Regions from separate parts of the Roseburia sp. AF25-13LB genome, predicted to be linked through region 2. Evidence: predicted binding sites of a transcription regulator. Region 2 holds the regulator's gene; each other region holds the start of a gene.
The links. The regulator Rex, encoded in region 2, represses fermentation and respiration genes when NADH is low (regulators of the CRP and FNR family bind a similar motif). The targets are predictions, from matches to a motif close to ATTGTTAANTANTTAACAAT.

Region 1 (8,072 bases), on a different contig from region 2:
AGCATCTGAGCTGCTTCAATTCTGGTTGCCATATCAGCAAGCTTGAACTGGGTATTCTGCTGCTGAGCGATAGAACGACCAAACTGTTTTCTTTCTTTGGTGTATGCAACTGCTCTGTCTAATGCACCTTCTGCAATACCAAGTGCCTGAGCTGCGATACCGATACGTCCGCCATCCAGAGTATGCATAGCGATTGGGAATCCTTTTCCTTCTGGTCCTAACAGATTTTCCTTTGGAATTCTGCAGTCTTCGAAGATTAACTCGTATGTAGATGATCCACGGATACCCATTTTCTTTTCTTTTGTTCCGAAGGAGAATCCAGGAGCTCCCTTGTCCACGATGAATGCAGAGAAGTTCTTCTTCTTTCTTCCTCTCTTATCTTCGGTAACACTTGTGATTGCGATTACGATATAAACGTCTGCAACTTTACCGTTTGTAATAAAGCATTTAGATCCGTTTAATACCCACTCATCACCATCTAATACAGCCTTGGTCTGTGCTCCCTGGGCATCTGTACCAGCACCAGGCTCTGTTAATGCGAATGCGCCAAGCTTCTCACCTGTTGCAAGTGGTTTTACATATTTCTGTTTCTGCTCTTCTGTACCGTAAGTCATAATTGGGTCGATACAAAGAGAAGTATGTGCAGATACGATAACACCTGTTGTACCACAAACTTTAGATAACTCTTCTACACACATAACATAGGTTAATGGGTCACATCCCTGTCCGCCGTACTCCTTTGGTACCGGAATTCCCATGAAACCAAATTTTGCCATTTTATCAACTGTTCCCTGTGGGAATACTTCTGTCTCATCAACTTCCTGAGCCAGAGGTTTTACTTCGTTTTCTGCGAAATCTCTGAACAGAGTTCTCGCCATTTCATGTTTCTTATCTAAACTGAAATCCATGTTCTGAAATCCTCCATAAATTTTATTTTACTGAGCGTCAACCGGGGTCTTTGTACGGTCAGCGTTGTATACATAGAATCCTTTTCCGCTCTTAGCGCCGAGGTTACCACCACGAACCATTTTACGGATTAATGGACATGCACGATATTTGCTGTCGCCTGTCTCGTTGTAAAGTACATCCATGATTGCAAGGCAGATGTCAAGACCAATGAAGTCACCTAACTCAAGAGGTCCCATTGGATGATTTGCGCCAAGCTTCATAGCTGCGTCGATACCTGCGATATCAGATACACCTTCCATTTTGATAAATGCAGCTTCGTTAATCATTGGGATTAAGATACGGTTTACTACGAAACCTGCAGCTTCATTTACCTGTACCGGAGTTTTTCCGATTTCTACAGAGATTTTCTTAATAGCTTCTACTGTTTCAGCAGGAGTATTTACACCAGCGATAACTTCGATTAATTTCATTCTGTCTGCCGGGTTGAAGAAATGCATACCTACCATTGGACGGGTAAGACCATTTCCGATTTCTGTAATAGAAAGACTGGATGTATTAGAAGCAAAGATACATTCTGGTTTAGCAATCTTATCAAGCTCCTGGAATGTTGTCTTCTTAACGCCCATATCTTCAAATGCTGCTTCTACGATTAAATCGCAGTCTGCGCAAAGATTCTCTTTTAAACCTGGTGTGATTTTAGCAAGGATTCCGTCAACAGTTTCCTGTGTCATTTTTCCTTTTTCTACCAGTCTTGCATATCCTTTTGCGATTTTCTCTTTTCCGCCATCAGCCCATTCCTGCTTGATGTCACAAAGAGCTACTTCATATCCTTCTACCTGAGCAAATGCTTTTGCAATGCCCTGTCCCATGGTACCTGCACCAATAACGCCAACTTTCATGTTAGTCCTCCTTAAAAACATATGTATTATATTTACCCGAAAACGAAAGTCTTCTGGGTTATAACTTGCAACGCAAGACCCGAGAAGCGTTTTACACTTCCCGGGTATATTTACTTATTCAGAAAGAGTGAATTAGTCTCTCTCAACAATTGTTGAGCAGCCCATTCCACCACCGATACACAGAGTAGCAAGACCCTTCTTAGCGTCTCTCTTCTGCATCTCATGAAGCAATGTAACTAAGATACGGCATCCAGATGCTCCAACAGGATGTCCAAGTGCGATTGCACCACCATTTACGTTAACCTTAGACATATCGAATCCAAGATCTCTTGCAACTGCGATTGACTGAGCAGCGAATGCTTCGTTTGCCTCGATTAAGTCGAAGTCATCGATAGACATTCCGGTTCTTGCAAGAACTTTCTTTGTAGAAGCAACAGGTCCAACACCCATGATTTCCGGCTCAACTCCGCCAAGTGCTCCTGCAACCCATGTAGCCATTGGTTTAACACCAAGCTCTTTTGCTTTTTCTTCGCTCATAACAACGATTGCTGCTGCACCATCGTTGATACCGGAAGCGTTACCTGCAGTAACAAGTCCACCCTCTTTACCAGAGCAGCATCTTAATTTGCTTAATGACTCAGCAGTTGTGCCTGGACGTGGTCCCTCATCTGTGTCAAACATAACAGTTTCTTTCTTAACCTTAACAGGTACAGGAACGATTTCGTCTTTGAATCTGCCTTCAGCAATTGCTTTTTCACATTTCTGCTGGCTGTTTGCTGAGAACTCGTCTAACTCTTCACGGGTAATTCCGTATTTGTCACATACGTTCTCTGCTGTAATCATCATATGATAATGATTAAATGCGTCTGTTAATGCATCATTTACCATGGTATCGATAATTGTTGCATTGTTCATACGATATCCAAAACGAGCTTTTGTCATAGCGTAAGGTGCCATAGACATGTTCTCCATACCACCTGCAACAACGATGTCTGCCTGACCAGCCATAATCATGTTTGCAGCTTCGTTTACACATTTCAAACCAGAACCACAAACTACGTTTAATGTAAATGCAGGAACCTCGATTGGTAAACCTGCTTTGATAGAAGCCTGACGTGCAACGTTCTGTCCCTGTGCTGCCTGGATTACACATCCCATCATTACTTCATCAACCTGTTCTGGTTTAACACCAGCTCTGTTTAATGCTTCTTTGATTACGATTGCGCCTAAATCTGCGGCTGGAGTATTGCTTAAAGCTCCTCCCATTTTACCGATTGCGGTACGACATGCGCCTGCTAAAACTACTTTCTGTGCCATTTTCTCGTCTCCTTCTGAATTAAATTTGCCTTTTACTATTGTTATTTTTTTAACAATCTTTTGTAAAAAAAATAAAAGAAAGCCTTTCCGGCTCTTTCCCGACAATCTGATGTTATCATAGAAAGGGGATTTTTGCAAGTGAAACTTGCTTTATTGAGCCGGATTTTCAGCTTTCCTTAATAAAATACATGGTTTCCGATTACAGTTCCATTAATCAGTCCGTTGTTTCTGCGGAAATATAAGCAGTTTAAGGTTCTTGTGCCTGCTAACACTTCTGTGGCAGCCTGCACACAGGACGCATCTGCCCCGGATGAAAGCACTACTGCGAAACGACCGCTGGCTACCGGTGAGAACTGCCCGCTCTGATAGATGACACCTACCACGGTATCCGGGAAATAACTGCTGTCCACACGGTTCATGACCACGCTTCCAACGGCAAGCTTCCCTTCATAGCTTTCGCCGCCTGCTTCGCACTGGATCAGTGCTGCCAGCATGGCAACATCACTGGCATTCACTGTCCCCCCACCGGAAGCATCGCTTCCTGTGGTATTATCCCCGGTGGATGTCCCATCCGGATTTACATTATTATCTGAAGCATCTGGCTGCTGACTGTTAATAAGTTCCTCTTCCTGACGCTTAATCTCCTCCTGACGGGCAGCATCTTCTTTCGCCTTCTGTGCCTCTAATTCTTCCTCATAGGCTTTCTGTCTTGCGATTTCCGCATCTGTGTCTGCTATTTCCGTCTCTGCATCTGCAACATCCGACTTTGCTGCGCTTATTTTTTCCTGCTGGGCTGCCACCAGACTGTCTGCCTTGCTCTTCTGCTCCTGCTTCGTCTGTTCTGCCGCAAGCAGTTCTTCTTTTGCCGTCTCTAAATCTTCCTTCTGCTGTTTTAATTCAGCCAGTGTATCCTGATAATCAGAAAGCTCCTGCCTGTCATAATCATAAATAGATTTGGCATATTCCATCCGGTTTAAAAAATCCGAAAAGGAGCTTGATCCAAGCAGCAGCTCCAGGTAAGACTGATTACCATTTTCGTACATATATTGTACTCTTTTCTTCATGGCTTCGTACTGGCTCTCAGAACGTGTTGTCAGCTCTGCAATCCGGCTTTCTGCTGCTTCAATCTCCACATTTTTCGCCGCAATTTCATCCTGGGTATCCGCCAGTTCGTTGCTGATTTCCTGCAATCCATTATTTAATTCCGTCAGTTCATCGGAAAGATTTATCTGATATTCTTTCAAGGAATCAAGCTGCGACTGCTGTTCCTCTCTCTGACGTTCCAGTTCTTCCACGCTGCTTCCGGTGTCCTTAGATGCCAGATCCACTCTTTCCTTGGTGCCGGTGTCTGCCTGCACCGTCATCTGTATCAGCAGAAACAGTATCAGCAATGCGGAAAACATACGTTGTTTACTGTTTTTCTTCATATCTTTATCCTCTTTTATGGATTTATCACGCCTCTTGTTTTCTTCCTTTATTATAGACGGCTTTCTTATGAAAATGCAACGAAAAACTACACTTCTTTTTCAATCCCAAGATTGTTTTTCCTCTCTGCTTGTGCTATATTTGAACTAGGAATTTTAACGGAAAAAACATATTTTGTAAGGAGGTAACCGCTATGCTATTTATACGGACAGATGACTTAAAACCCGGCATGCGTCTTGCTAAACCTATCTATAATAAATTGGGCGTCATGCTTTATGACCGCGACACCAGACTGACCCGGCAGGGTATCGAAAGTATCCGGAATTTCGAGCTGATTGGTATTTATATTCTGGAGCCTGCCGAACCGGTTCCGCCATTATCCGACGAGGATATTGCTTTCGAACAGTTCCAGACCATTTCCATGTTCCAGCTTCGCGACTGCATGGATATGATTCGTAAAGGCAGACAGCCGGACAAGCTTCCAACGCTGGTCTCTTCGATTCTGTCCCAGTATGGCCGTCTTGACCACAAGCTGAACTTTGCGCAGAATTTAAGAAGCTCTGCAGATTATGTATACAAGCATTCCATCAGCGTTGCTATTCTGGTCGCCATGCTGACTCACCAGTTAAATATGCCGGATGATTTTCAGCAGACCTGTGTAACGGCTGCTCTGCTCTATGATTTTGGCTGGCTTTTAGTTCCGACCGAGCTTGCTGAAAAAACGGATCCTTTAACAGAAGAAGACGAAAAGAAAATTCTTGCCTGCCGTATCAAGAGCTTAGATTATCTGAATCCGCAGACTCACAGTATAAAGTTATCACCGGATGCTTTAAGAATCATTACCCAGTTTATTACACTCTCCGCTCCGGAAGAGGCTGCTGACCCATCCAAGATTTTCCGCAGCAGCGGCACAAAGCTTTTACAGGTTGCAGATGCCTTTGACCGGATGACCGCCATGAGCCTAACCAATGAGCCGATTTCCGAAATCGTTGCCATGAAATATTTGCAGGAGTTTCCGGAAAAATATGATACAAAGATTGTCCGTGCACTTTCTCTTTGCATCCACATTCTTCCGAGAGGTGCCTGTGTAGATTTATCCAACGGCGAAAAGGCGATGATTCTTGAAGATAACCCGGAGGATTATTCCAAACCTCTTATCTTACAGTTTACTAATAATGAAATCTTTGATTTGCGTGACCCGCACATCTATGACATTATCCAGATTCAGGATATTATGAAGACCATGGATAACCGGATTGCCATTGATGAAAATACTTTAAAGCATTTTACCTCAGACAAATATATCAAAGATGTAGCCGACCGGTTCCGCAAGCGCCAGAATCAGGCTGCCGCAGCAGCCGCTGCCCAGCCGGCACCAAAGAAAAAGACTGCAAGAAAGAAGCTGGTGTAGGATTATCAATACAGAATAGCCCACATATGTTCAATCCAAGAAAACCTTGAACATATGTGGGGTTCTTTTAAATGGGACAGCTATTATTTAATATTTAAATTCTTCATATAACATTCTGTCTAAGCTATGTTCAGTCAAAAAAAAGAATATCATATCGCAAAACAGTCTCAAATTATCTTTCTCGACTACATAACTTAAAGAGTTTAAAATTCCCTTTTCTCCCTCAACCTCATACTTTATCTTTCTTTCCTGAATTTCATCTTCAAATCCACATATTCCCATCGGAACAACAACATTATACCCTTTATAATTAACATAAACTCTACATTTACTTTCTTCATATTGAACTTTCAATGAACATAAGTCGTTTTCCCAAATATCAAATTTTTCTTTCTTTTGGATTCTCCACATTTCATTTTCTCCACGGGAATTTTATCTTTTATAGTGAACCAAATCATATGGATAATATGGCACATTCTTTAAATTACTGTCATCTAAATTTAATATTTTTGCAATAGCTCCTGCTTCAAAACTCCAGTAACCATAATATATATTCTGGTCACTTTTATGAGCCTCATAACACTCGTATTCTTTATTATACCAGTCCTCTTTCAAATATTTCTCCAATAAATCTGATTTATCTCTTTCTTTAACTAACTCTTTCATTATTTGAAATCTGTCTGGAAATAAAAGTGGTAAATTTGGTTGTTTTTCCCCCATCAGAAAAAGCAACAACCAGTCCTTTACCTCTTTTTCTTTCAGTTTTCTTTTTGTTAATGTAATCAGTTTTTGCTCTATTTCAAATAGGACTGCAAGTGATAGCATCTTTAAATTCTCATTATATGCAACCTGTGAAAAGAAGGACATTATCCACTCTTCATATATTTCCATAAAATCACTTCTTAAACAAGCTATGTTATCTCCCTTAGAATACCTTGCTATTATAATTCCAAGTTTAATACGAAAAATTCCCTGTTTTACTGGCACTAATCTTTCTGGTCTAACTTCTCCGCCATTTACTTTTTTTGTTAATTTTAAAATTCTAGCTGTATCTTCTGCTATGAATTCGTCGAAATATTTTTCACTTTTAATATAATCTCTCATTCCCTGATTTTCTCCATTTGGTATACACCACTGTATCATTAGATAACTTTATTTTCCATCAATGCTTTTTCTATTCGCTGCACCTTTTTCGCATCATCCAGAGTTTTCCACGCATGATGTGTCACATTGGGCATCTCCACACAAATAATTTTTTCCGGCTCAGCCATTAAATCTTCAAAATCATCCGCGGCGCAATAGATGCATTTTTTATGGTCCATTGCAAATTCAATCTCACTTTCCTGTATCCTGTCACAAGTCATGCCAAATATATGTTTAATTATATTTTGTAATTTTTCTTCTGAAAATTCTTTTTGATGCAAATTTAAAATAGATTTCACTTTATCAATAAAATCATTATAAACATCATCTTCCAACAAATTAATATATGCATAACTCATACCGTTATGAAATAGCACTAATCTCTCACCATATGAAAAATCTGACAAATAATAAAATTCATTAATTTTCCCACAATTTGTGCATTTAGCAGCTTCTCTTCTTACTTTTATTTTCATATTCATCCTATAATATATTTTTTATCTTTATCACCAATTTGCTCGATATTTTTCATTTAAAACAGAATCCATATTATTATCAACCAAAAAGAAATATATTTCATCTAAAAACTTTTCTTTATCCTCTTTTTTTATAACAAAATGTTTATCAAATCGGTCGTTGCCTTCAATACGAACATCTTCTATTGATGCCATCTTTAAATCTTCTCCAAACTCCCATATCAACATAGGTATTGTCAAATTAAATCCCTTATAGTTGATATATACTTCATCATCCTCCATCAATTCAAAAACTTTTATTTTTAAATCAATGTCTCTGTTTACATATACCACATAATTCTCTTCCGTTAATTTATCCCACAACATATAAAACGCCTTTTATATCCTCTAATCCAGATTAGATACTATTGCTTTTATAGTGAACCAAATCATATGGATAATACGGTACATCTTTCAAATTGCTGTCATCTAAATTTAATATTTTTGCAATAG
Region 2 (8,072 bases):
GCGAAGTTATGAATCTTTACTTAAGTGTGATTCGTGAATGCTTAGAGACTGGAATCAGTCCAAGATGTCATTTGGAGGATATTACACGTTCTGATATTTACGGATTTGTAATTCCGTTCTGCTTAGAGCTGATGAAGTTAATGAAAGAATACAATATTCCGATTAAGATTCGTGCCTGCGATACCATGGGATATGGTGTAAACTTCCCGGGAGCAGTAATTCCGCGAAGTGTACCGGGTATCATTTACGGACTTACCACACATGCAGGAGTTCCTTCTGAATTGATTGAATGGCATGGACACAACGATTTCTATAAAGCAGTCAATAACTCGACCACAGCATGGCTTTACGGTGCATCCGGCGTAAACTGTTCCTTATTTGGTATTGGTGAGAGAACCGGTAACACACCTCTGGAAGCAATGGTATTTGAATATGCGCAGTTAAAGGGTACCCTGGATGGAATGGATACCAGAGTTATCACAGAACTGGCAGAATATTATGAGAAGGAATTGAATTATAAGGTTCCAAGCCGTACACCATTTGTCGGAAGTAATTTTAACGTTACAAGAGCAGGTATCCATGCAGACGGACTTTTGAAAAATGAAGAAATTTATAACATTTTTGATACCGAAAAATTCTTAAATCGTCCGGCACTGGTATCTGTTTCCAATACATCAGGACTTGCTGGAATTGCACACTGGATTAATACCTATTACCGTCTCAGTGATGACCGTAAAGTAGATAAGAATTCGGAACTGGTAAAGACCATCAAACAGTGGGTAGACGAGCAGTATGATGAGGGACGTGTAACTGTAATTACAGATAACGAACTTGTAGTACAGATAACTGACTGTTGTAAAAAACTCGGAATTGTATTATAAATTAAGGAGGCTTTATCGTGGGCGAAGAAGGATATTCTTTAAGCGGAAGAGTATTTCATACGATTCGTGAAAATATCTTATCCGGAAAATACAAGTGCGATGAAGAATTAAAAGAAAAAACCCTGGGTGATGAACTGGGTGTCAGCCGTACTCCGGTAAGAGAAGCCTTAAGGCAGCTTGAACTGGAAGGACTCGTCAGAATCATTCCAAACCGCGGAGCATTCGTAGAGGGAATTACGAAAGAAGACGTAAAAGATATCTATGAAATCCGTGCACGGCTGGAGGGACTTTGCACAAAGTGGGCGGCAGACAGAATTACCAAGGAGCAGATAGCGGAACTGGAAGAAAACATTTTTCTGGTGGAATTTCATGCTAAGAAGGAAAATTATGCACAGATATTGGAGCTGGATAATAAGTTTCATGAGGTGCTTTATGAAGCTTCCGGAAGCAAAATGTTAAAGCATGAATTGTCTGCATTTCATCATTATGTGGAAAGAGTTCGAAAAATCACTTTGTCAATGCCGGATCGTGTGGTAAAATCAAATGATGAACATAAAAAGATTGTAGAAGCATTGAAGCAGCACAATGCAAAAGAAGCAGAACTGCTTGCGACAAGTCATATGTTAAATACTATTGAAAATATGGATAATTATGGCTGGGACAATCTGCTGAAATAGTAAATGGAGGATAGAAAGATGGACAAAATTAAAATGACTACCCCTTTGGTTGAAATGGACGGAGACGAAATGACAAGAATCCTTTGGAAAATGATTAAGGATGAACTGTTATTACCATTTATTGATTTGAACACAGAATATTATGACCTGGGTCTTGAACATCGTAATGAAACGGATGACCAGGTAACTGTAGATTCTGCAAATGCAACAAAGAAATACGGTGTTGCAGTAAAATGTGCTACCATTACACCAAATGCAGCACGTATGACGGAGTACAACTTAAAGGAAATGTGGAAGAGTCCGAATGGAACTATCCGTGCAATGTTAGATGGAACGGTATTCCGTGCACCAATCGTTGTAAAGGGAATTGAGCCATGTGTTAAGAACTGGAAGAAACCGATTACCATTGCAAGACATGCTTACGGTGATGTATACAAGGCTTCTGAAATGAAGATTCCGGGACCGGGAAAATGTGAACTGGTTTATACAGCAGAGGACGGAACGGAAACAAGAGAGCTGATTCATAACTTTACCGGAGCAGGTGTTGTCCAGGGACAGCATAACTTAAATGATTCTATCGAAAGCTTTGCAAGAAGCTGCTTTAGCTATGCACTTTCTACCAGACAGGATTTATGGTTTGCAACCAAGGATACCATTTCCAAAAAATATGACCATACTTTCAAAGATATTTTCCAGGAAATCTTTGATGCGGAATATAAAGAAAAATTCGAAGAAGCAGGAATTACCTACTTCTATACCTTAATCGATGATGCGGTAGCCCGTGTGATGAAAGCAGAGGGCGGCTTTATCTGGGCATGTAAGAACTATGATGGAGATGTTATGAGTGATATGGTATCATCTGCATTTGGTTCCCTTGCCATGATGACTTCCGTACTGGTATCACCGGCAGGATATTATGAATATGAAGCTGCACACGGAACAGTTCAGCGTCACTATTATAAACACCTCAAGGGAGAAGAAACATCCACCAACTCCGTAGCAACTATTTTTGCATGGACCGGAGCACTTCGTAAGAGAGGTGAATTAGATGGCAACCAGGAGTTAAGCACATTTGCCGACAAACTGGAAAAAGCCTGTGTAGATACGATTGAATCCGGAAAGATGACCAAAGACCTTGCACTGATTACTACAATTGAAAATCCGACTGTATTAAACAGTGAAGACTTTATCAAGGCAATCCGTGCTACATTAGAGAAAATGTTATAAATTTTATACTCCGGGAGGGCAGAATAGTGTGCCGTCCCGGAATTTTCAGCTATAAAAAGCCCCTTGTAAAGAATGCTTTACTTATGGGGCGAAGAGAAAAAGTGAGGAGACTTCCATGATTTTAGCCTGTCAGAATATCAGTAAATCCTTTGGGACAGACACCATAATACAGAATGTTTCTTTTCATGTAGAAGATAATGAGAAAACAGCAATTGTCGGCATCAATGGTGCCGGCAAATCTACGTTATTGAAAATTATAGTGGGAGAGCTGGCACCGGACAGTGGCGAGGTAACCGTTGCAAAAGGAAAAACCATCGGTTATCTTGCCCAGTATCAGGATAAAGACAGCAACGAGACCATTTATAATGAAGTGCTTCATGCCTGCGATGCATTAATTGAAAAAGAAGAAAAGCTTCGTAAAATGGAAGAAGACATGCAGCATGTAAGCGCAGATGAATTAGAGAAATATATGGAGCAGTATAACCGTTTCAGCCATGCCTTTGAGTTAGAGGGCGGACTGACTTTTCGCAGTGAGATAAACGGTGTGTTAAAGGGACTTGGTTTTTCGGAAAATGATTTCGGAAAGAAAATGTCAGAGTTATCCGGAGGACAGAAGACCAGAGTGGCATTAGGCAGACTTCTGGTAACCAAGCCTGACATTATCATGCTCGACGAGCCGACCAACCACCTTGATATGGCATCGATTGCATGGCTTGAAAACTATCTTTTGAATTATAAAGGAGCCGTAATTATCGTAGCCCATGACCGTTATTTCTTAGACCGGATTGTTACGAAGGTAGTGGAAATATCCCGCCATACGGCAACGGTATTTCCGGGAAATTATACCGCATATGCGAGGCAGAAGGAAATACAGCGGGAAAGTCTTTTGCGACAGTATTATAACCAGCAGCGGGAAATCAAGCACCAGGAAGAAGTAATATCCAAGTTAAAATCCTTTAACCGGGAAAAGTCCATTAAGCGTGCGGAAAGCCGTGAGAAGGCATTGGATAAAATAGAACGTATTGAGAAGCCAATCGATGAAAAAACAGATATGCATATTACATTGGAGCCGGAAATTACCAGTGGAAATGATGTACTTTCGGTGAAAGGTCTTTCAAAATCTTACGAGCATAAACTGTTTTCAAACATTGATTTTCAGATTAAGCGAGGGGAAAAAGTTGCTTTAATCGGAAATAACGGTACCGGGAAAACCACCATTTTAAAGATAATCAATGGAATTGTAGACGCAGATGCCGGGGAGATAAAGCTTGGAAGCAATGTGGAAATCGGATATTACGATCAGGAGCATCAGAACTTAGACCCGGATAAGACGTTATTTGATGAAATTGCAGATGCTTATCCGAATCTGAAGGCAACGAAGATTCGAAATGTGTTAGCAGCATTTTTATTTACGGATGATGATGTGTTTAAGCGGATTCGTGATATCAGTGGTGGAGAAAGAGGTCGTGTTTCACTGGCAAAACTGATGTTATCCAATGCGAACTTCTTAATTTTAGACGAGCCGACCAACCACCTTGATATTATGTCAAAGGAAATTTTAGAGTCAGCCATCAATTCCTATACCGGAACGGTGCTTTATGTATCCCATGACCGTTATTTTATTAATAAAACTGCCAGCAGAATTCTTGATTTAAAGAATGAAACAATTCTAAATTATATTGGAAATTATGATTATTATCTGGAGAAAAAGGAAGTTCAGGAGTTAGCGGCGTTTGGCACAGCTACACAGGATCGTGCAGACAATTCAGTGGCAAAAGGAAATGTCATTGTTTCCGATGGAACTGGAGAAAATAATGGAACAGAGCAGATATCCGGCGGAGGAAAACAGAAGTTAAGCTGGGAAGAAATGAAGAAACAGCAGGCAGCAAAACGTAAGCTGGAAAACGAATTAAAGCGTACAGAAGATGAAATTGCTAAGAGAGAGGCAAAGATAGAAGCATTAAATGATGAACTGTCAAAGCCGGAGGTAGCATCAAATTCCTATGAATTAAACAAAATCCATGAGGAGCAGATGCAGGAAGAGGCAGCGCTGGAAGAACTCTATGCAAAATGGGAAGAATTAAGTTTACAGAAAGATTGTTAAAGTTGTAACACATTGACATCCTTTCGGCAAGAAACTATAATTATTGTAGGGTATTGAGAGCAGGAGGAACTGGCAGAATGAGCAAAGAAATATCACAGGCAGTAATTCGTAGAATGCCAAGATATTACCGATATCTGGGGGAACTTTTAGATGAAGGGGTAGAACGTATTTCATCGAATGAACTGAGTGCAAGAATGAAAGTGACCGCATCGCAGATCAGACAGGATTTAAATAATTTTGGTGGTTTTGGACAGCAGGGATATGGTTACAATGTACAATTTCTGTATGAAGAAATCGGAAAGATTATGGGATTAAATGAACAGCATAATATTATTATTATTGGAGCTGGTAACTTAGGACAGGCACTTGCCAATTATGTGAAGTTTGAAAAACTCGGCTTCGTCATAGTAGGATTGTTTGACGTGAATCCGGAGTTATGCGGAAAATCCATTCGTGGCAATAAAATCGAAATGATTGATAAACTGGAAGAATTTGTAAAGACACATAAGGTAGATATTGCTACACTGACTATGCCGAAAGAAAAGGCAGATGCTGTGGCCAACCAGCTGGTAAGCCTTGGTGTACATGCAATCTGGAATTTTGCCCATGTGGATCTGGAAGTGTTGGATGAAAATGTTGTAGTGGAAAATGTACATTTATCAGACAGCCTGATGCAGTTATCCTATAATATGACAAAGAACAAAAGGGAAAAGGAAACGCTGGAATAGAGGTGTTTTTGCATGAAAGATGACAAGGAATTTCTGGAAGCATTAGAAAGCAGAAAAGTACCAATACTTGTATTGGATCAGAAATGGCACAGACTTTTTGCGTTAAGCGGAAAAACCAGTGAAATCAAGCAGCTGGAAGAAAAGGTAAATCAGTTGTTAGAACAGCAGGGAAAGCTTAATAATGATTTGAAAGAACTGAAAAAGACAAAGAATCGGTTGATGAAAAGCATTGTTGTCAACATGGAAGGAACTCATGAGGAAAATGAGGGGGATATTTCTTCCAGAAAATTAGATGAAGACAAGAGACTGATTGATGAAGTCAATGTCAAAATGGAAGAAATTGAGGATGAATTAATTGAACTTCCACGAAATATAAACAGTGCAAATCAGGAACTTATGTTAGAAAGCATGCGTTACTGCTATGAGAGACTAAGACAGAACAGCAAAGAAGCAGATGAAATTACGGACTGGATTGATAAGGTAAGGGTAGAACTTAAGAAAAATATCATCAAAAAACAGAACCGTGAAATCAACAACCGGCAGATTTATTCTTATATGCATGATATTTTTGGTGTGGATATTTTAAATATATTTGATCTGCGGCAGGAAGATGAAGACCGTCTGCAGGGAAAAAAAGCGGTGGAAAATGCGGACGAAAGGAATTAATTTATGGAATATCTTGTAAATTCCCGGGAAATGAAAACATGTGATACCAATACAATCGAACATTTTAAAGTGCCATCCATGGTTCTAATGGAGCGGGCAGCACTTTCTGCGATAGAAGTAATACAGGAAAAAGAAATTTCATGTAATCGCGTGCTGGTAGTGTGTGGAACCGGAAATAACGGCGGCGATGGTATGGCAATTGCAAGATTGTTATACTTATCCCACATTCCGGTTGAAGTATATCTCTATGGAAATAAAACACATTTTTCAAAGCAGGCAAAAGAACAGTATGAAATCTTGACATCATATGGTGTACCATTTATTGATGAAATGGAGGATGCAAATTCCTACAGCCTGATTATTGATGCGTTATTTGGCATAGGATTATCACGAAAATTAGATGATGAACTGGTGCACTTGATGGAACGGCTAAACCAGAGCAGTGCCCACCGGCTGGCGGTGGATATACCATCCGGTGTCTCGGCAGATAATGGAACTGTATTAGGTGGTGCATTCAAAGCAGATGATACCGTAACCTTTGCTTACTGCAAGACCGGAATGGTATTATTTCCTGGTGCAGAATACTGCGGAAATATTACGGTTAAGGATATCGGAATCGGAGAAGAAAGCTGGTTAGATAAAAGACCTGCAGCTTATGCAATCACAAAGGAAGATTTAAATTTTTTAAATAATCGTGCTGCTGATTCGAACAAGGGAACCTTTGGAAAAGTCCTTCTGGTTGCCGGAAGCGTGAATATGGCAGGTGCGGCGGTTCTTGCAGCAAAGGCAGCTTATCGCAGTGGCTGTGGTCTGGTGAGAATATATACACCGGAAGAAAACCGTATTATCTTACAGACAGCAGTGCCGGAGGCAGTTCTTACTACCTATTCTGCAAAAAAGGCTGATACACAGCAGCTGATAGAATGTCTGTCCTGGGCAGATGTTATTATTTTAGGACCTGGAATTGGCAAAAGTGATGTGGCACACAGTATTGTAAAGACGGTACTTAAGAATGCGGCAGTACCAATGGTAGTAGATGCCGATGCATTAAATATCATAGCAGAGCAGACCGAACAGCTTCTTCGCCCGCATACAGAACTGGTATTAACGCCACATCTAGGGGAAATGTCCCGGTTAAAACAGCTTGCCGTTTCCTATATCAAAGAAAATATTGAGCAGGTTGCGGAAGATTTCGCAAGGGAATATAATGTAATCTGTGTTTTGAAAGACAGCAGAACGGTAACGGCAATTCCTTATGGGAAAACATTTATTAACCGGAACGGTAACAACGGAATGGCTACTGCGGGAAGTGGTGATGTACTGAGCGGAATTATTGGAAGTCTGATGGCGCAGGGCCTATCTGCAGAGCAGGCGGCACCGCTTGGGGTATATGTACATGCGGCGGCAGCAGATGAACGGAGCAAAACAGTTTCAAAGCATGGACTGACTGCAGGCGAAATTATAAACGGATTATCCGATGTGTTGTCATAATAATAATTTGAGGTGAATGAAATGAAAAGATATAGCAGGGTATATGCCAGCGTGAATCTGGATGCGGCCATTGAGAATATGGAGGCAATGCACCGGCTTTTAAAGAAAGATACCAGCATGTTTGCGGTAATTAAAACAGATGGATACGGACATGGTGCAACGGAACTTGCCCGTGTATTAGAGCCGCTTCCGTATCTCCATGGCTTCTGTGTGGCCACAGTGGAAGAAGGCGTAATTTTAAGAAATCATGGAATTAAGAAGCCGATTCTGATTCTTGGTTTTGCATTCCCGGATGAAT
Region 3 (8,072 bases), on a different contig from region 2:
CGGCACTGATTGGTGTGGAAATCAAGGAAGAGTGGAACGGAAAACAGGCAATTGTGGATGGCTATACCGGAACTCTTATCATTGAACCGGATGAAGCAACTTTGGCAGAATATAAGAAAAAAGCAGAAGAGGATGCAAAACAGAAGGAATTACTGCTGACTTTAAAGGGAAAAGAAAATGTGACAAAGAGTGGTCAGAAAATCAATCTGTATGCCAACATCGGAAATGTCTCTGACTTAGCGGCAGTACTTAAAAATGATGCCGGTGGAATCGGACTTTTCCGTAGTGAATTTCTTTATCTTGAAAAAGATACCTTTCCAACAGAAGAAGAACAGTTTGCAGCTTATAAGCAGGTCGCAGAGACCATGGCAGGAAAGAAGGTTATTATCCGTACCCTGGATATCGGAGCCGATAAGCAGGTGGACTACTTTAACCTCGACAAAGAAGACAATCCGGCAATGGGATATCGTGCCATCCGGATCTGCCTGACCCGGCCGGAAATTTTTAAGACCCAGCTCCGTGCTTTATTCCGCGCAAGCAATTACGGAAATATTGCAATTATGTATCCGATGATTATTTCGGTAGATGAAGTGCGTAAGATTAAAGCAATTTCAGAAGAAGTGAAAGAAGAACTTACAAAGGAAGGGATTCCTTTTGGAAATGTGGAGCAGGGTATCATGATTGAAACTCCTGCAGCAGCAGTAATGAGTGATGAACTGGCAAAAGAGGTTGATTTCTTCAGTATCGGAACCAACGACCTGACCCAGTATACACTGGCAATTGACCGTCAGAATGCAAAGCTTGACAGCTTCTATAATCCGCATCATGAAGCAGTGCTCCGGCTGATTCAGATGACCGTGGAAAATGCACACAAGGCAGGCATCTGGGCAGGAATATGTGGAGAACTTGGGGCAGATACAACTCTGACCCAGCGTTTCTTAGAGATGGGGGTAGATGAATTATCTGTTTCTCCTGGCTGTGTTCTTCCGGTTCGAAAAGCGATTCGGGACGCAGAATAATGAGCCGTAAACTGATTTTTTTGGATGTAGACGGAACCCTGGTGGATTTCACCATGCACATGCCGGAATCTGCCAGGGAAGCATTAAGCATGGCCAGAAAGCGGGGACATCTGATTTCGTTATGTACCGGAAGAACTGTAACGAATGTGTATCCATGGCTTTTAGAGTTTGGATTTGATGCCATTGTGGCTTCGGCAGGTGCTTATGTGTCTGCAAATGATAAGGTGATTTACCATAGCGTTCTGGCAAATGATAAGGTGCAGGATATGGTAGAGGTGCTGAAGGAGCACGGTGCATGCTTTATGCTGCAGGGAATCAACGGACGTTATGTGGATGAAGAGAATGCAAAGAAAATGAGAGAACGCTGTATGCGGCTTGGACTTGATATTGACGGTGCTCTAAACGGATTGACGCTTGTTGAACATCCGGAACAGATGCCGGCTCTTGAAAGTGGAATGTATTTTGATGCCGATATTCCGGTGGATGTGATGCAGAAGGAAGTCGGAAATTATATCAAGATAACCGGAGCAAGCTTTGGCAAGGATCGTCAGATGTCCGGTGAAATGACGAAGATGGGAGTCAACAAGGCAACCGGAATGCAGCGGCTTATGGATGAGTTAAAGATAGGCAGGGAAGATACCATTGCTTTTGGTGATGGACCAAATGATGTGGAAATGCTGCAATTTGCAGGAACAGGAGTGGCAATGGGAAATGCGATTCCGGTAGTAAAACAGTATGCGGATATGGTTACAGATAAGATTGATGAAGACGGACTGTATCATGCATTCGAACGGCTGCATCTGCTGGGGTAGGATTTGAAGTAAAAACAATTTTCTTATGATAGAAAAGGCGGCGTGGTTCGTCAACTTAGGAGACATGATAAGTGCCCTTTACTGTATTTATGTTGTTTCCGCAGTTGACGAACCGCGCCGTTACTTTTGCATACACAGGAAAAATCGCGTGCCTGCATACAGATTTGGTGAACACCGCAATAAGAAGAGAAATTCGTAAAGCGTGATTCCCATAGTTTACAACGGAAGAAAAGCCGGTTTTCTCTTTTCGAATACAGTAAAATACTGAAAGCCTGCGGCCTTTAAAATATCCGGTACTTTTGCAAAATCAAATGCAACATGCTCCGGTTTGTGGGCATCGGCACCGATGGTAATGATTTCACCGCCTAGTTCGTGATAACGTTTTATAATATCTTCTGTTGGATTCGGATGTCCCAGACCATATTTGAAACCACCGGTATTGATTTCAATTCCTTTTCCCATATCAATGAGCTTTTCTAAAATCGCATCAATGACATCGGCATATTTCTGATAAGAATATTTAAGGTTCCGGTTTGGACCGTAGCGTACCACATAATCGATATGTCCATATACATCAAAATTATCAAATACCGCAAGATTTTCCAGGATAGATTCAAAATATTCCAGATAAGCCTGCTGTTCGGTTTTTCCTTCAAAAAAGCGGGAGTAGTAAGGGTCTTTGCCGTGGATTACATGGGAAGAGCCGATGACAAAATCAAAGTCATACCGGCTTATCAGTTCCTGATGTTTCGCTGCAAGATGAGGCTGCAATCCAAGCTCAATGCCGGTCAGCACTTTTATTTTATCTTTGTATTGCTGTCCCAGCTTCTGGATAGTTGGGAAGTAGACCGGAGTGTCTAAGATAAATTCCGGTTCATCCTCCGGATGTTCTTTTGGATAATCATAATCCATATGGTCGGTAATGCAGATTCCGCCAAGTCCCAGTTCAATAGATGCTTCAATCATGGATTCCGGTGAGGCCTCACTGTCGGTAGAAAAAGCAGTGTGCATATGTGTGTCCCAAAGCATAGTGTACTCCTTTCTGTGGGGTGTATGGCGGGTAAGGTTGTGCAGGTGGGGAACTGGATGAGAAAGCTTCTTCCCAAAAGCACCGGAACGCTTTTATGTAAGAAGCCGGCACTTCAACCTGCAGTATTTTTCTTTCTTTTATAATAAGCAGTCTTTCCAATGTTTGACAGTATACTGCATTTTGTCTGCCAGCGTGCGGATACCGTGAACAGCGTCTGTTAGGGACTCTTAGAATTCCCTTTGCAACCCGGCAACGCTGGTACATGGATGTACCAGCGAGGCACAATCTGAATATGGATATGAATTTGTGCCGGTTGCCGCAAATCAAATATCTTTGCAGGAATTCTTAGAGTCCCTTCAGACAAAGTGTGGTATCCGCTGCTGGCAGACAAAAGCAGTATCCGGTCAAAGCAGCCGGAAAGACAGCCTAATTTCAAGAAAAATACTGCCCGTAAAGTGCTGCGGATTCTCACATCATAACTGTTCCAGTGTTTTCGGGAAGAAGCTTTCCCATTCCTTTCGCCTACATATTGCACAAACCTTACCCGGTGTTTACACATTTCTACTAAGAAAAATGTTACATTTTCACAAGTATAGTAAAATCTTTGTATATAATACACAGAATACTATAATAGAAATTTGACAATCTGTCAAAAGACAGTATGAAAAATGGAAAAGCTATTGTAACATTTGTTTGAAAATGAGAAAGAAGAAATAAAAATAGTGAAAAAATTAACAAAGTGATGGGAACTACTTGAACTTTCGACAAAAATTGGTTAGAATAATACCAGATTGGGTACAATCCCAAATAAAGATATTTTATATTAAATTTCTAGGAGGAATTAATAATGGCAGTAAGAGTAGCAATTAATGGATTCGGCCGTATTGGTCGTCTGGCATTCAGACAGATGTTTGGTGCTGAAGGATACGAAGTAGTAGCAATCAACGATTTAACAAGCCCTAAAATGTTAGCACACTTGTTAAAATATGATTCTTCTCAGGGTAAATATGAGCATGCTGATGAAGTATCCTGCACAGATGATTCTATCATCGTATGTGGAAAAGAAATCAAAATCTATGCATTCCCAGATGCAAACAACTGCCCATGGGGTGAATTAAAAGTTGACGTTGTATTAGAGTGTTCAGGTTTCTATACAAGCAAAGAGAAAGCACAGGCACACATCAATGCAGGTGCTCGTAAAGTTGTTATTTCTGCTCCAGCAGGTAATGACCTTCCTACAATCGTATACAACACAAACCATGAGACATTAAAAGCATCTGATACAATCATTTCAGCAGCTTCTTGTACAACAAACTGCTTAGCTCCTATGGCTGATGCATTAAATAAATATGCTCCAATCCAGTCTGGTATCATGGTAACAATCCATGCTTACACAGGTGATCAGATGACTCTTGATGGACCACAGAGAAAAGGTGATTTAAGAAGATCTCGTGCAGCAGCAGTTAACATCGTTCCAAACAGCACTGGTGCAGCAAAAGCTATCGGACTTGTTATCCCAGAACTGAACGGAAAATTAATCGGATCTGCTCAGCGTGTTCCAACCCCTACAGGATCTACAACAATCTTAACAGCAGTTGTTAAGAAAGCTGGCGTTACAAAAGAAGATATCAATGCAGCTATGAAAGCAGCAGCTAACGAGTCCTTCGGATACAATGAAGACGAAATCGTATCTTCTGATATCGTTGGAATGAGATTCGGTTCTCTGTTCGATGCAACACAGACCATGGTTAACCAGGTATCTGATGATCTGTACGAAGTACAGGTTGTTTCTTGGTATGATAACGAGAACAGCTACACATCTCAGATGGTTCGTACAATCAAATACTTCAGCGAGTTAGCATAATTTACGAGAGAAACCCGCAAAGCGTGTTTCCCGTAGTTTAACGAACAATCACTGCACGGTAGACTACTTTTTTAAGCGACAGGCTGCCAGAGTGCAGATAAGACTCAGGAAAAGGGTCCGGTCTTTTGGGACCGGGCTCTTTCTTGCTATTAGAAATAAAATTTAAAGGAGACTACTTAATATGTCATTAAATAAAAAATCTATAGATGATATTAATGTAAAAGGACTTCGCGTTCTTTGCAGATGTGATTTCAACGTACCATTAAAAGAAGGAAAGATTACAGACGAGAACCGTCTGGTTGCAGCACTTCCTACAATCAAGAAATTAATCGCTGATGGTGGAAAGGTTATCCTTTGCTCCCATTTAGGAAAAGTAAAAACAGAAGAAGATAAACAGACCAAAACTCTTGCACCAGTAGCAGCAAGACTTACAGAGTTATTAGGACAGGAAGTTAAATTCGTTGTTGACCCTGAAGTTGTTGGTGAGAACGTAAGAGCAGCAGTAGCAGCTATGAACGATGGCGATGTTATCTTGCTTGAGAATACACGTTTCAGACCAGAAGAGACAAAGAACGGAGAAGCTTTCTCTAAAGACCTTGCTTCTATCTGTGATGTATTTGTAAATGATGCATTCGGAACAGCTCACAGAGCACATTGTTCTAACGTAGGTGTTGCACAGTTAGTTGACACTGCAGTAGTTGGATACTTAATGCAGAAAGAAATCGACTTCCTTGGAAATGCAGTAGAGAATCCGGTAAGACCATTCGTTGCAATTCTTGGTGGTGCAAAAGTTGCTGATAAATTAAATGTAATCAACAACTTACTTGAGAAATGTGATACCTTAATCATCGGTGGTGGTATGGCTTACACATTCTTAAAAGCAAAAGGATATGAAATCGGAATCTCTTTAGTAGATGATACTAAGATCGATTATTGTAAAGAAATGATGGCAAAGGCAGAGAAACTTGGAAAGAAACTTCTTCTTCCGGTAGATGCTGTAACGATCAAAGATTTCCCAAATCCTATCGATGCTCCAGTTGAAGTAGAAACTTATGATGCAGACAAGATGCCGGCAGACAGAGAAGGCTGTGATATCGGACCTAAGACACAGACACTTTTCGCAGATGCTGTTAAGACTGCTAAGACTGTTGTTTGGAACGGACCTATGGGTGTATTCGAGAACCCAACTCTTGCAGCAGGTACTATCGCTGTAGCAAAAGCTTTAGCAGATACAGATGCAACAACCATCATCGGTGGTGGAGATTCTGCAGCAGCAGTTAACCAGCTTGGATTCGGTGACAAGATGAGCCACATCTCAACAGGTGGTGGAGCATCCTTAGAGTTCTTAGAGGGTAAAGAGCTTCCAGGCGTTGCAGCAGCAAACGATAAATAAGTAATCAAAGCACATGCCTGTATGCAGGCAAAAGCTTATATATTTAAGAAAGAAGGACATTTTAAAATGGCAAGAAAGAAAATTATTGCCGGCAACTGGAAAATGAATAAAACTCCTAGCGAGGCAGTTGCACTGGTAAATGAATTAAAACCATTAGTAGCAAATGAAGACGTAGATGTAGTATTCTGCGTACCAGCAATTGATATTATTCCAGCAATGGAAGCAGCAAAAGGTTCTAACATCTGCATCGGTGCAGAGAACATGTATTTTGAAGAGAGCGGAGCATACACAGGAGAAATCTCTCCGGCAATGCTTACAGATGCTGGCGTAAAATACGTTGTATTAGGACATTCTGAGAGAAGAGAGTACTTCGCAGAGACAGATGAAACTGTAAATAAGAAAGTATTAAAAGCTTTCGAACATGGTATTACACCAATCATCTGCTGTGGAGAGACTTTAACACAGAGAAAACAGGGTATCTACCTTGACTGGATCCGTATGCAGATTAAGATTGCATTCCAGAACGTAACAGCAGAGCAGGCTGCAACAGCAGTTATTGCATACGAGCCAATCTGGGCAATCGGAACTGGTGAAACAGCTACTTCTGATCAGGCAGAAGAAGTTTGTGGCGCAATCCGTGCATGCATCCGTGAAGTATATGATGAAGCAACAGCTGAGTCTATCCGTATCCAGTACGGCGGATCTGTAAATGCAGGAAATGCAGCAGAGCTGTTCGCAAAAGCTGATATCGATGGTGGTCTGGTAGGAGGAGCTTCCTTAAAGGCTGACTTCGGAAAAATTGTAAATTACAATAAATAAGCTTTTCGGAAAATAGAATATTTTCATAAGAAATAAGAAACGTCACGAAATGCATTATGACATTGGTAGTATTTACCGGTGAAATGCATTTGGTGGCGTTTTTTTGTTCCCCGAAAAGAACAAACGAAAACCGATTCGCCCATTGACATAGTAGGCGAATGGGTATATGATGCGAATGAACCAGAAAAGGAGGAATGCAGAGCATGATTTCAACTAAAGGAAGGTATGCATTAAAGGTTATGGTCGAGCTGGCGGAGCATGATGCGGAAGAATATATTCCGTTAAAAGGAATTGCCGAGAAACTGAATATTTCCCAGAAATATTTAGAGAGTATTTCGACCATTCTTTCCAAGGGACATATGATAGAAGGAGTCAGCGGCAAGAAGGGCGGTTATCGTCTGAATCGGAAACCGGAAGAATACAGGGTTGGTGATATCCTGCGGCTGACAGAAGGAACGCTTGCACCGGTATCCTGCTTAAGAGAAGACCAGGAGCCATGTGAAAAATCAGATTCCTGCTGTACACTTCCAATCTGGAAGGGACTGGCAGATTTGATAGATAAATATTTTGATGAAATGACGCTGGCGGATGTTCTGCAGTCGAAGCAGGAAGCGGAGAAGAAAGCAGCGAAGAAGAAACAATAGATGCAGGAGGAAGAAAAATGAGCAAAGAATTACTTTTAGAGGTTAAAAATCTGAATGTCAGTGTAGAAGAAAAACATATTTTACATGACGTAAATCTTGAAATAGGAAGACATGAGACACACGTACTGATGGGACCAAACGGAACCGGTAAATCCACACTGGGTTATACACTGGTTGGTAATCCACGTTATCAGGTAGAGAGCGGAGAAATCTTTTTCCAGGGAAAAAATATTACCGGAGAGCCGGTGAATGAACGCGCAAAGAGCGGCATGTTCTTATCTTTCCAGAACCCACTGGAAGTACCGGGCGTTACCTTAAGTTCCTTTATCCGTAGTGCATTGGAACAGAAGACTGGAAAGAGAGTCCGTTTCTATGATTTTAAGAAAGAACTGGCAGAGAAAATGGAACTTTTACAGATGGATCCGTCTTATGCAGAACGTGATTTGAATGTAGGATTTTCCGGCGGCGAAAAAAAGAAAGCTGAAATTTTA
Region 4 (8,072 bases), 160 kb from region 2:
AGCGTTATACTTCAGGTTCCATGGTGCTTGCCATGGAAAATGCGGGACAGTTAATCGAGGAAGAGGAATTAAGAGAACAGATTAAAGGCTCCGGAATTGGAACCTCTGCTACAAGGGCAGAAATCATCAAGAAGCTGGTGCGTATCGGCTACCTTGCTTTGAATAAGAAAACACAGGTGCTGACGCCGGAAGCCTTAGGCGAGATGGTTTATGAAGTGGTGAATATGACTGTTCCGGCACTTTTGAATCCGAAGATGACCGCTTCCTGGGAAAAGGGCTTGGATGGCATTACCCAGGGAACGGTTCCGATGGAAGATTATCGGGAGAAGTTAGAGGAATTTATCCGGAAAGAAACAGTTTCCATGATAAATGAAAATCTCACCAGCCAGATTGCGGGTCGGATTCGTCCATTGGCTGGCAGCAATGCTAAAGATATGAAGGCAAGGGTTAAAATCGGAGCAACCTGTCCGGTCTGTGGCGGCGAGATTGAGACTACACCTTTTGGTTATGGCTGCTCGAATTATAATAAAGATGGCAGTGGCTGCCGTTTCGCTATTGGTTCCATCGCCGGAAGAGAGCTTAACGATGAAGAAGTAAAGCAGTTATTAAGCGAAGGCAGAACCGGAGTCTTAAAGGGATTTACTTCGAAGAATAAGAAGAAGTTTTCTGCCTGCCTTGTGATGACAAAGGATGAAGAAGGAAAACCGAATATAACCTTTGATTTTTCACAGAATGAGCCGGAGACCATAGAGGGCGTAAGCTGTCCGTTGTGTGGCGGAGCAATAGAAATAAAGCCATTTGGTTATGGCTGTGCCAATTATAAAGCAGAAGATGAGGCTGGCTGCCGGTTTGCCATTGGCAAAATAGCCGGGAAAGATTTAAACACTGCCCAGGTGAAGGAGCTTCTGACCAATGGAAGAACCGGAACGATTCGTGGATTTACTTCAAAGAATAAGAAGAAATTTGATGCCTGCCTGATGATTGGAGAAGATGAGAATGGACAGAAAGTCCTGAAATTTGATTTTGAGCATGTGGAAGCAAAGAAGGTAAAAGATGTAAAATGTCCACTGTGTCAGGGTGATATTGTGCAGACGCCATTTGGCTATGGCTGTGCCAATTATGACAGAAACAAAGAGGACAGCTGCCGTTTCTCAATCGGTAAAATAGCTGGTGTAAAATTAAAGGAAACTCAGGTGAAAGCACTTTTACTAACTGGAAAGACAGAAATTATAACAGGATTTAAGTCTAAGAATGGCAAGAAATTTGATGCACCATTGAAGCTTACCGAGGATGGACGCATTGAATTTGACTTTCCGGAGCGTCCGAAACCGGAAGAGACAAAAGTAAAATGTCCAAAGTGTGGGGCATTGTTAAAGAAAAGCCAGTGGTACTATGAATGTGACTGCGGATTCCGGGTGAACCGTTATGTAGCAAAGGTGGAACTGGCTGAAGAAGTATTAGAAGAGCTTTTTGCAAAAGGATATACCGCTAAAAAAATAACCGGATTTACTTCGAAAGCAGGAAATGTATTTGATACCTGTCTGAAGTTTGAAGAGGATGAAATCCGTTTTGATTTTGACCGGAAACCGGAAGAAGAAAGAGAGGAAGAGAAAGATGGAACAGTGCAAAATCAGTAATATGTATACATTAGAGGAGACAATCGCAAAGGATTATCTTGCACAATTTACTTATCCGTGGGAGGCACTTGCCGGAATCGGAGATTATATCAAAGAACTGGGAAAAACATTGAATCCGGATGTTTATGAACAGAAGGGTGAGGATATCTGGGTGGCAAAATCCGCTGTCGTGGCACCGACAGCATGTTTAAATGGTCCTTTAATTATTGATGAAAATGCTGAAATACGACACTGCGCATTCATTCGTGGAAATGCAATTGTCGGAAAAGGAACGGTGGTAGGCAATTCTACCGAGTTAAAGAATGTCATTCTTTTTAATTCCGTGCAGGTACCACACTATAATTATGTGGGAGATTCTATTTTAGGATACAAGTCACACATGGGAGCAGGTTCCATCACATCCAATGTAAAATCCGATAAGACACTGGTGGTAGTAAAATCTGCTGATGAGAAGATGGAAACCGGACGTAAGAAATTCGGTGCCATGTTAGGAGATTTTGTAGAGGTCGGCTGTAATTCCGTATTGAATCCGGGAACGGTCATCGGACCACATACCAATATTTATCCGCTTTCCCCGGTACGTGGAGTAGTTCCGGCGCATTCTATTTATAAGAATAAGAATGAAATTGTAAGTAAAGCAGAAGACTAAACGGATGGAAATTTACCCGCAGAAGTTACCTGCGGTAGCTGCTTGCAGAAAAATGACAATAGAAAATTAAGAAATGAGTGGTTGACAAAAACAGCTGTATGCATTACTGTATTAATTAAGTAATACATACGGCTGCTTTTTAGTTGGACGAGAACTTTGAAAAGAGTGTTTCTCGCAGTATATACGGGAAGCATACAAAGAGTGTTTCTCGTGAATTTTGGAGGGTGAAAATGTTAGAAGTACAAGAGCTTACTAAGAAATATGGAAAGAATGTGGCAGTGGACCATGTCAGCTTTATGGTGCAGGATGGTCAGGTCGGTATCCTGCTTGGACCAAATGGTGCCGGAAAATCAACCATTATAAAGAGTATTGCAGGACTCCTTCGTTATGAAGGCGGTGTTGGTATTAATGGAATGAAGGCAAGAAGCCTGGAAGCGAAGAAAATATTTGGCTATGTACCGGAGATTCCGGCAATGTTTGAAGCGCTGACGGTGCGGGAGCATATCGAATATGTGAAGCGGGCATATAACAGTGACATTACAGAGGAAGAAATAGATGCACTGCTGACACGTTTTGAACTTCTGGATAAACAGGAGAAGCTGGGAAATGAATTGTCCAAAGGAATGATGCAGAAGGTCAGTATCTGTTGTGCACTTGCTATTCATCCAAAGGTTGTGATGTTAGATGAGCCAATGGTTGGACTTGACCCGGCAGCCATAAAAGAACTGAAAGAAGTTGTGCTTGAGTTAAAAGAGAAAGGCTGTACCATTCTTATCAGTACCCATATGCTTGAAATGGTAAAAGATTTGTGGGATGTGATGTTTGTAATGGAACAAGGGAAAATTATAGCAACATTTAACAAAAATGAAATTGCGGATAAAGACATAGAAGAACTGTTCTTTGAAGTGACAGAACCAAAGACTGGTGGTGAAGAACATGAGTAGTCTTTCCTTTGTTTTTTTCCAGACCATTAAGAATAAAGTGAAGCGGAGCCTGAAACGGCCACAGACTTTTCTTGCACTGGTATTTGTTGTTTTATATGCAGCATTGGTATTGTATGGACTTGGTTCCATGTCTGTCGATTTCGGATTAAACAGCCCGGAAGGAATTGCAACTGTTTTATCCGTACTGATGGTTATGATTGTTCCGGCAAATCTGATTTCCTATATCAAGAGAAAAGGACTGTTGTTCCGCCCGTCAGAAGTACATTTTGTATTTGCTGCACCGGAAGAACCGAAGAAAGTTATTCTTCATGCCGGAATGAAGCAGTTCTTAACCAATTTTATTGTTGAACTATTTGTACTGGTACTTGGAATTGGTGTATTTGGTGTTACACCATATAAGATGATTTTATATTTCCTTTATGCTGGTGTACTGGAAAATATTTTAGAGGGAGCGTTAATGATTATCTGCTATGGAAATGAAACACTTCCTAAACAGTTCTTTACCGTACTTACCTATATTATGTATGGAGTAATGGCAGCTTTTGCACTGGTGGCAATCTATTTTGTTTCGGTGAAAGGCATGCAGTTATCTGTGTTTGTGGACTTAATCCAGCTTCCGGTGGTACAGCTGATTCCGATTATAGGCTGGGAAATTGCATTGATTCAGCTTATTATTATAGGTCCTGCAGGAATCAATGTGGTGGCAACCGTACTTCTTTTAACCAGTACTGTTTTTCTGGTACTTTATGCGAAAAAGATGAAGTGTACCGGAGAATTCTATGAAGATGCTGCAAAATTTGCAGAAGATTATGATGACCGGATGAAACGCTCGAAAAAGGGCGAGGTTGTAGTGGGAAATGGCAAGAAAAAGTATTTACGGAATGTAAAGATGGCTTATAAGGGAACTTACGCTAAAGCAATTTTCTACCGGCAGGTATTAGAATACCGTAAAAACCGTTTCTTTATCTTTGGCTGGAATTCGGTGCTGTTTCTGGTCATAGGTGTGGCAATTGCGGTTGTTTCTTATTATAATAAAATTTCCAGCCAGCCTTTTAAAATGTTTGTAATTCCGGGCGTCATTGCCTATGTTATCTTTATTTTCAGCGGTTATAAGACGAAGTGGTCGAAGGAACTGGCAAATCCATACACCTATCTGATTCCGGACAGCAATTTTAAGAAAATGTGGTATGCCACCAAAATGGAACATATCCGTGCGCTGATTGACGGACTTCTGATTACGCTGCCGGGCAGTATCGTAATGGGACTTCCGGTGTCTTACATGATTTTGACCGTCATTTTATATATGTGCCTGAATGCTAATAAGCTTTATATGAATATGCTGGCAGATGTCGTGATAGGGAAAATGTTTGGAGAACTGGGCAGAACGATTCTTCGGATGCTGTTCCAGGGACTGGTATTATGTGTCGGAATCATTGTGGCAGTAGCAACGGGAGCGTTCATTTCCGTGACTGCAGGATTTATTATGATGATAGTCGTTATATTCCTGCTGACACTGGTTGGAGCAATCGGAGCATCCTTTGCATTTGAGCGGATGGAGGCATTAGATTAACAAATTGAGAAAATTAAGGGGCATTTCCTGTAAAAAAGACTGGACTAATGTAAAAAAATGTGAGAAAATGAGGGCGGTGTGTTAAATGTATAACAAAGTTTAACATGATATATATTTCATATCGAAAGGAGTCTTATAATGATTTACACGAAGGAAGTCGAAAACATGTGTCCTGTTGCCAAGGGCGCAAAACATGAGCCAGCTCCAATTCCAGAAGAAGGAAAATGGGTTCATTCCAAAAAAATTGAAGATATTTCAGGATTTACACACGGTGTAGGCTGGTGTGCACCACAGCAGGGTGCCTGCAAGCTTTCATTAAATGTAAAAAATGGTGTGATTGAAGAAGCACTGGTTGAGACAATCGGATGCTCAGGTATGACACATTCAGCAGCAATGGCAGCAGAGGTTCTTCAGGGAAAAACAATTCTTGAAGCATTAAATACTGACCTTGTTTGTGACGCAATCAATACAGCAATGAGAGAGTTATTCTTACAGATCGTTTACGGACGTACTCAGAGTGCATTCTCTGATGACGGACTTGCAGTAGGTGCTGGTCTGGAAGATTTAGGAAAAGGACTTCGTTCCCAGGTTGGTACTATGTACGCAACAAAGGAGAAAGGTGTTCGTTACTTAGAGATGGCTGAAGGTTATGTAACAGGCATCGCTCTTGACGAGAACAACGAAGTTATCGGATATCAGTTCGTTTCTCTTGGAAAAATGACAGACTTTATCAAAAAAGGTGATGACCCTAACACTGCATGGGAAAAAGCAAAAGGCCAGTATGGTCGTGTAGCTGATGCTGTTAAGATCATTGACCCAAGAGAAGAGTAAGAAAGGAGAGACGAAGATAATGGCATTATTTGAAGGATATGAAAGAAGAATTGACCAGATTAACACTGTATTAAACAGCTATGGTATCAGCTCTATTGAAGAAGCTGAAAAAATTACAAAAGATGCTGGACTTGATGTATATGATCAGGTAAAGAAAATCCAGCCTATCTGTTTCGAGAACGCTTGCTGGGCTTACACTGTAGGTGCTGCAATCGCAATCAAAAAAGGATGCAAAAGAGCTGCTGATGCTGCTGCAGCAATCGGTGAAGGTCTTCAGGCATTCTGTATTCCAGGTTCTGTTGCTGACCACAGAAAAGTAGGTCTTGGACATGGTAACCTTGGAAAAATGTTATTAGAGGAAGAGACAGAGTGCTTCTGTTTCTTAGCTGGACACGAGTCTTTTGCAGCTGCTGAAGGTGCAATCGGAATCGCTGAGAAAGCAAACAAAGTACGTCAGAAACCACTTCGTGTTATCTTAAACGGACTTGGAAAAGACGCTGCACAGATTATTTCCCGTATCAACGGATTTACATTTGTTGAGACACAGTATGATTACAAAGCAGCAAAACTTAATGTTGTATATGAAAAAGCATATTCTAACGGACTTCGTGCAACTGTAAAATGTTACGGTGCTGATGATGTTCAGGAAGGTGTTGCAATCATGCATCATGAGAATGTTGGTGTTTCCATTACTGGTAACTCTACCAACCCAACACGTTTCCAGCATCCAGTAGCAGGTACATACAAGAAAGAATGTATCGAGCAGGGTAAGAAATACTTCTCTGTAGCATCCGGCGGTGGTACAGGACGTACCCTTCACCCAGATAACATGGCTGCAGGTCCTGCTTCTTATGGTATGACAGATACTATGGGACGTATGCACTCTGATGCACAGTTTGCAGGTTCTTCTTCCGTACCAGCTCACGTTGAGATGATGGGCTTAATCGGAATGGGTAACAACCCAATGGTTGGTGCTACAGTAGCAGTTGCCGTTTCCGTTGAGGAAGCAGCAAAAGCTGGTAAATTCTAAATAGAAAGCTTGATTTTATAGGATTTTTGGAGACTTCCGTTTAAATTAAGACGGAAGTCTCTTTTTATATTCTCATATTAAAGGAGGTATCTAAATACTTTGTTAAATTTTTTAGCCTCGCAGGTCATAGATTTCAAAGAGTCGATTTATTAGTATTACTTATATATTCATTATGTGGAAGGAGAATTATATGAGTGAGATTATGGTAAGAGAACGTTTTTTGAGGTCTGGCAAAAAAGTATATGAGTATTCATTTGAGATGGCAAGTGTTGATGGAAAAAGAAAGCGTAAATCAAAATCTGAATTTGCTAGTAAAAGGGATGCAAGAATAGCTGGAAGAAAAGCATTATCTGAATATGAAAATGTGGGACAGGTAATGGTAGATAGGGATATTTCATATGCTGATTTTGGGGATTTATGGATGGAAAATGATTGTAAACTGACATGTAAGGAAAGTACATTATATGGCTATGAGAAAAAAAACTTCTAGTTTAGAAATAGAAAGACGATCGATGGATATGCAAATGCATGAAATTTATAGTGAACAAATTGCCCAACAATTAATCCAAAAAGCATATATTCCGTTACAAGGGGAAGTGACTTTTGAGGACGTAAAGAATGGATATGAACGATATTTTAAAAACCCAAATAAAGGAACAATTGTAGAATATGAGGATTATGTATACATTAGTAGCTGGACAAGAAAAAAAGAACTTTTTGATAATGCATTGCATACGGTTTACAATGAATTAAAATCATGGCCAGAAGAAAGATATTTTGTACGAGATGGTGGTTTTAAAAATTGGATGTTGGAATTGGAAAAAAAAGCTAGTACTCATGAAGTATTAGAAGCAAACTATAGAATGAAATTCGAAAAATATAAAATTGAAAAACTGCCGGAAAGACCCTTCTGTTTTTAATATTAAATACAGGGAAAAAGAATTATGAATTTAGAAAAAATGGAAAAGCAATTATATAGTGATAAGTTTTTAGATGAAAAAAATAATTACATTTATGCATCACTTAGCAATAAAATAGGTGGTCTTATTGGGAGCGTTAAGGGATTAGTATTGCTGAGTGTATATGAAGATATTTTATATATTCACCGAGCCAATATTGATAATTCTTATGGCAAACAATTAGCAAAAATTTATATTCCAAATATGAAAAATATCCAAGGAAAAGCCGGATTATTTGGTGGAAAGTTTTCTTTCAAGTATGAAGGACAAGAATATAAATTTAAACTATCATCAAAGGCCGGAAAATTTGTGGATTTTTTTGTAAAGTAAAAGTATGAGGATAACAGGATGAAAAACTTACAAAAGTATCTAATGATTTTGGGAACGATAATGTTAAGTATTGGGATTAGTGCGTGCTCTAAACAACCAGACTTCGATGCCAAATCTTACGC

Region 1: a site for Rex is predicted at 3,163-3,182, ahead of DWY37_RS10870 (acetyl-CoA C-acetyltransferase). Genes of this name have one in related genera too.
Region 3: a site for Rex is predicted at 3,581-3,600, ahead of gap (type I glyceraldehyde-3-phosphate dehydrogenase). Genes of this name have one in related genera too.
Region 4: a site for Rex is predicted at 4,878-4,897, ahead of DWY37_RS01125 (iron-sulfur cluster assembly scaffold protein). Genes of this name have one in related genera too.

Annotation. Positions count from the first base shown of each region.
Region 1 is NZ_QUFO01000007.1:73,938-82,009, reverse strand. It holds gene DWY37_RS10880 (acyl-CoA dehydrogenase) at 1-908, opposite strand, end outside; gene DWY37_RS10875 (3-hydroxyacyl-CoA dehydrogenase family protein) at 936-1,808, opposite strand; gene DWY37_RS10870 (acetyl-CoA C-acetyltransferase) at 1,941-3,125, opposite strand; gene DWY37_RS10865 (cell wall hydrolase) at 3,302-4,552, opposite strand; gene DWY37_RS10860 (HD-GYP domain-containing protein) at 4,744-5,961, shown strand; gene DWY37_RS10855 (hypothetical protein) at 6,049-6,372, opposite strand; gene DWY37_RS10850 (PoNi-like cognate immunity protein) at 6,394-7,065, opposite strand; gene DWY37_RS10845 (hypothetical protein) at 7,104-7,580, opposite strand; gene DWY37_RS10840 (hypothetical protein) at 7,611-7,946, opposite strand; gene DWY37_RS10835 (PoNi-like cognate immunity protein) at 7,978-8,072, opposite strand, start outside.
Region 2 is NZ_QUFO01000001.1:391,937-400,008, reverse strand. It holds gene DWY37_RS01985 (isopropylmalate/homocitrate/citramalate synthase) at 1-881, shown strand, start outside; gene DWY37_RS01980 (GntR family transcriptional regulator) at 899-1,558, shown strand; gene DWY37_RS01975 (NADP-dependent isocitrate dehydrogenase) at 1,577-2,785, shown strand; gene DWY37_RS01970 (ABC-F family ATP-binding cassette domain-containing protein) at 2,901-4,889, shown strand; gene DWY37_RS01965 (redox-sensing transcriptional repressor Rex) at 4,967-5,617, shown strand; gene DWY37_RS01960 (hypothetical protein) at 5,630-6,283, shown strand; gene DWY37_RS01955 (NAD(P)H-hydrate dehydratase) at 6,287-7,774, shown strand; gene alr (alanine racemase) at 7,796-8,072, shown strand, end outside.
Region 3 is NZ_QUFO01000005.1:74,185-82,256, forward strand. It holds gene ptsP (phosphoenolpyruvate--protein phosphotransferase) at 1-1,019, shown strand, start outside; gene DWY37_RS08845 (HAD family hydrolase) at 1,019-1,831, shown strand; gene DWY37_RS08850 (histidinol-phosphatase HisJ family protein) at 2,048-2,860, opposite strand; gene gap (type I glyceraldehyde-3-phosphate dehydrogenase) at 3,709-4,725, shown strand; gene DWY37_RS08860 (phosphoglycerate kinase) at 4,907-6,118, shown strand; gene tpiA (triose-phosphate isomerase) at 6,185-6,937, shown strand; gene DWY37_RS08870 (RrF2 family transcriptional regulator) at 7,141-7,581, shown strand; gene sufC (Fe-S cluster assembly ATPase SufC) at 7,599-8,072, shown strand, end outside.
Region 4 is NZ_QUFO01000001.1:230,562-238,633, forward strand. It holds gene DWY37_RS01105 (type IA DNA topoisomerase) at 1-1,637, shown strand, start outside; gene DWY37_RS01110 (UDP-N-acetylglucosamine pyrophosphorylase) at 1,615-2,286, shown strand; gene DWY37_RS01115 (ABC transporter ATP-binding protein) at 2,517-3,230, shown strand; gene DWY37_RS01120 (putative ABC exporter domain-containing protein) at 3,223-4,800, shown strand; gene DWY37_RS01125 (iron-sulfur cluster assembly scaffold protein) at 4,939-5,631, shown strand; gene DWY37_RS01130 (GGGtGRT protein) at 5,651-6,661, shown strand; gene DWY37_RS01135 (hypothetical protein) at 6,852-7,151, shown strand; gene DWY37_RS01140 (hypothetical protein) at 7,126-7,581, shown strand; gene DWY37_RS01145 (hypothetical protein) at 7,606-7,950, shown strand; gene DWY37_RS01150 (hypothetical protein) at 7,969-8,072, shown strand, end outside.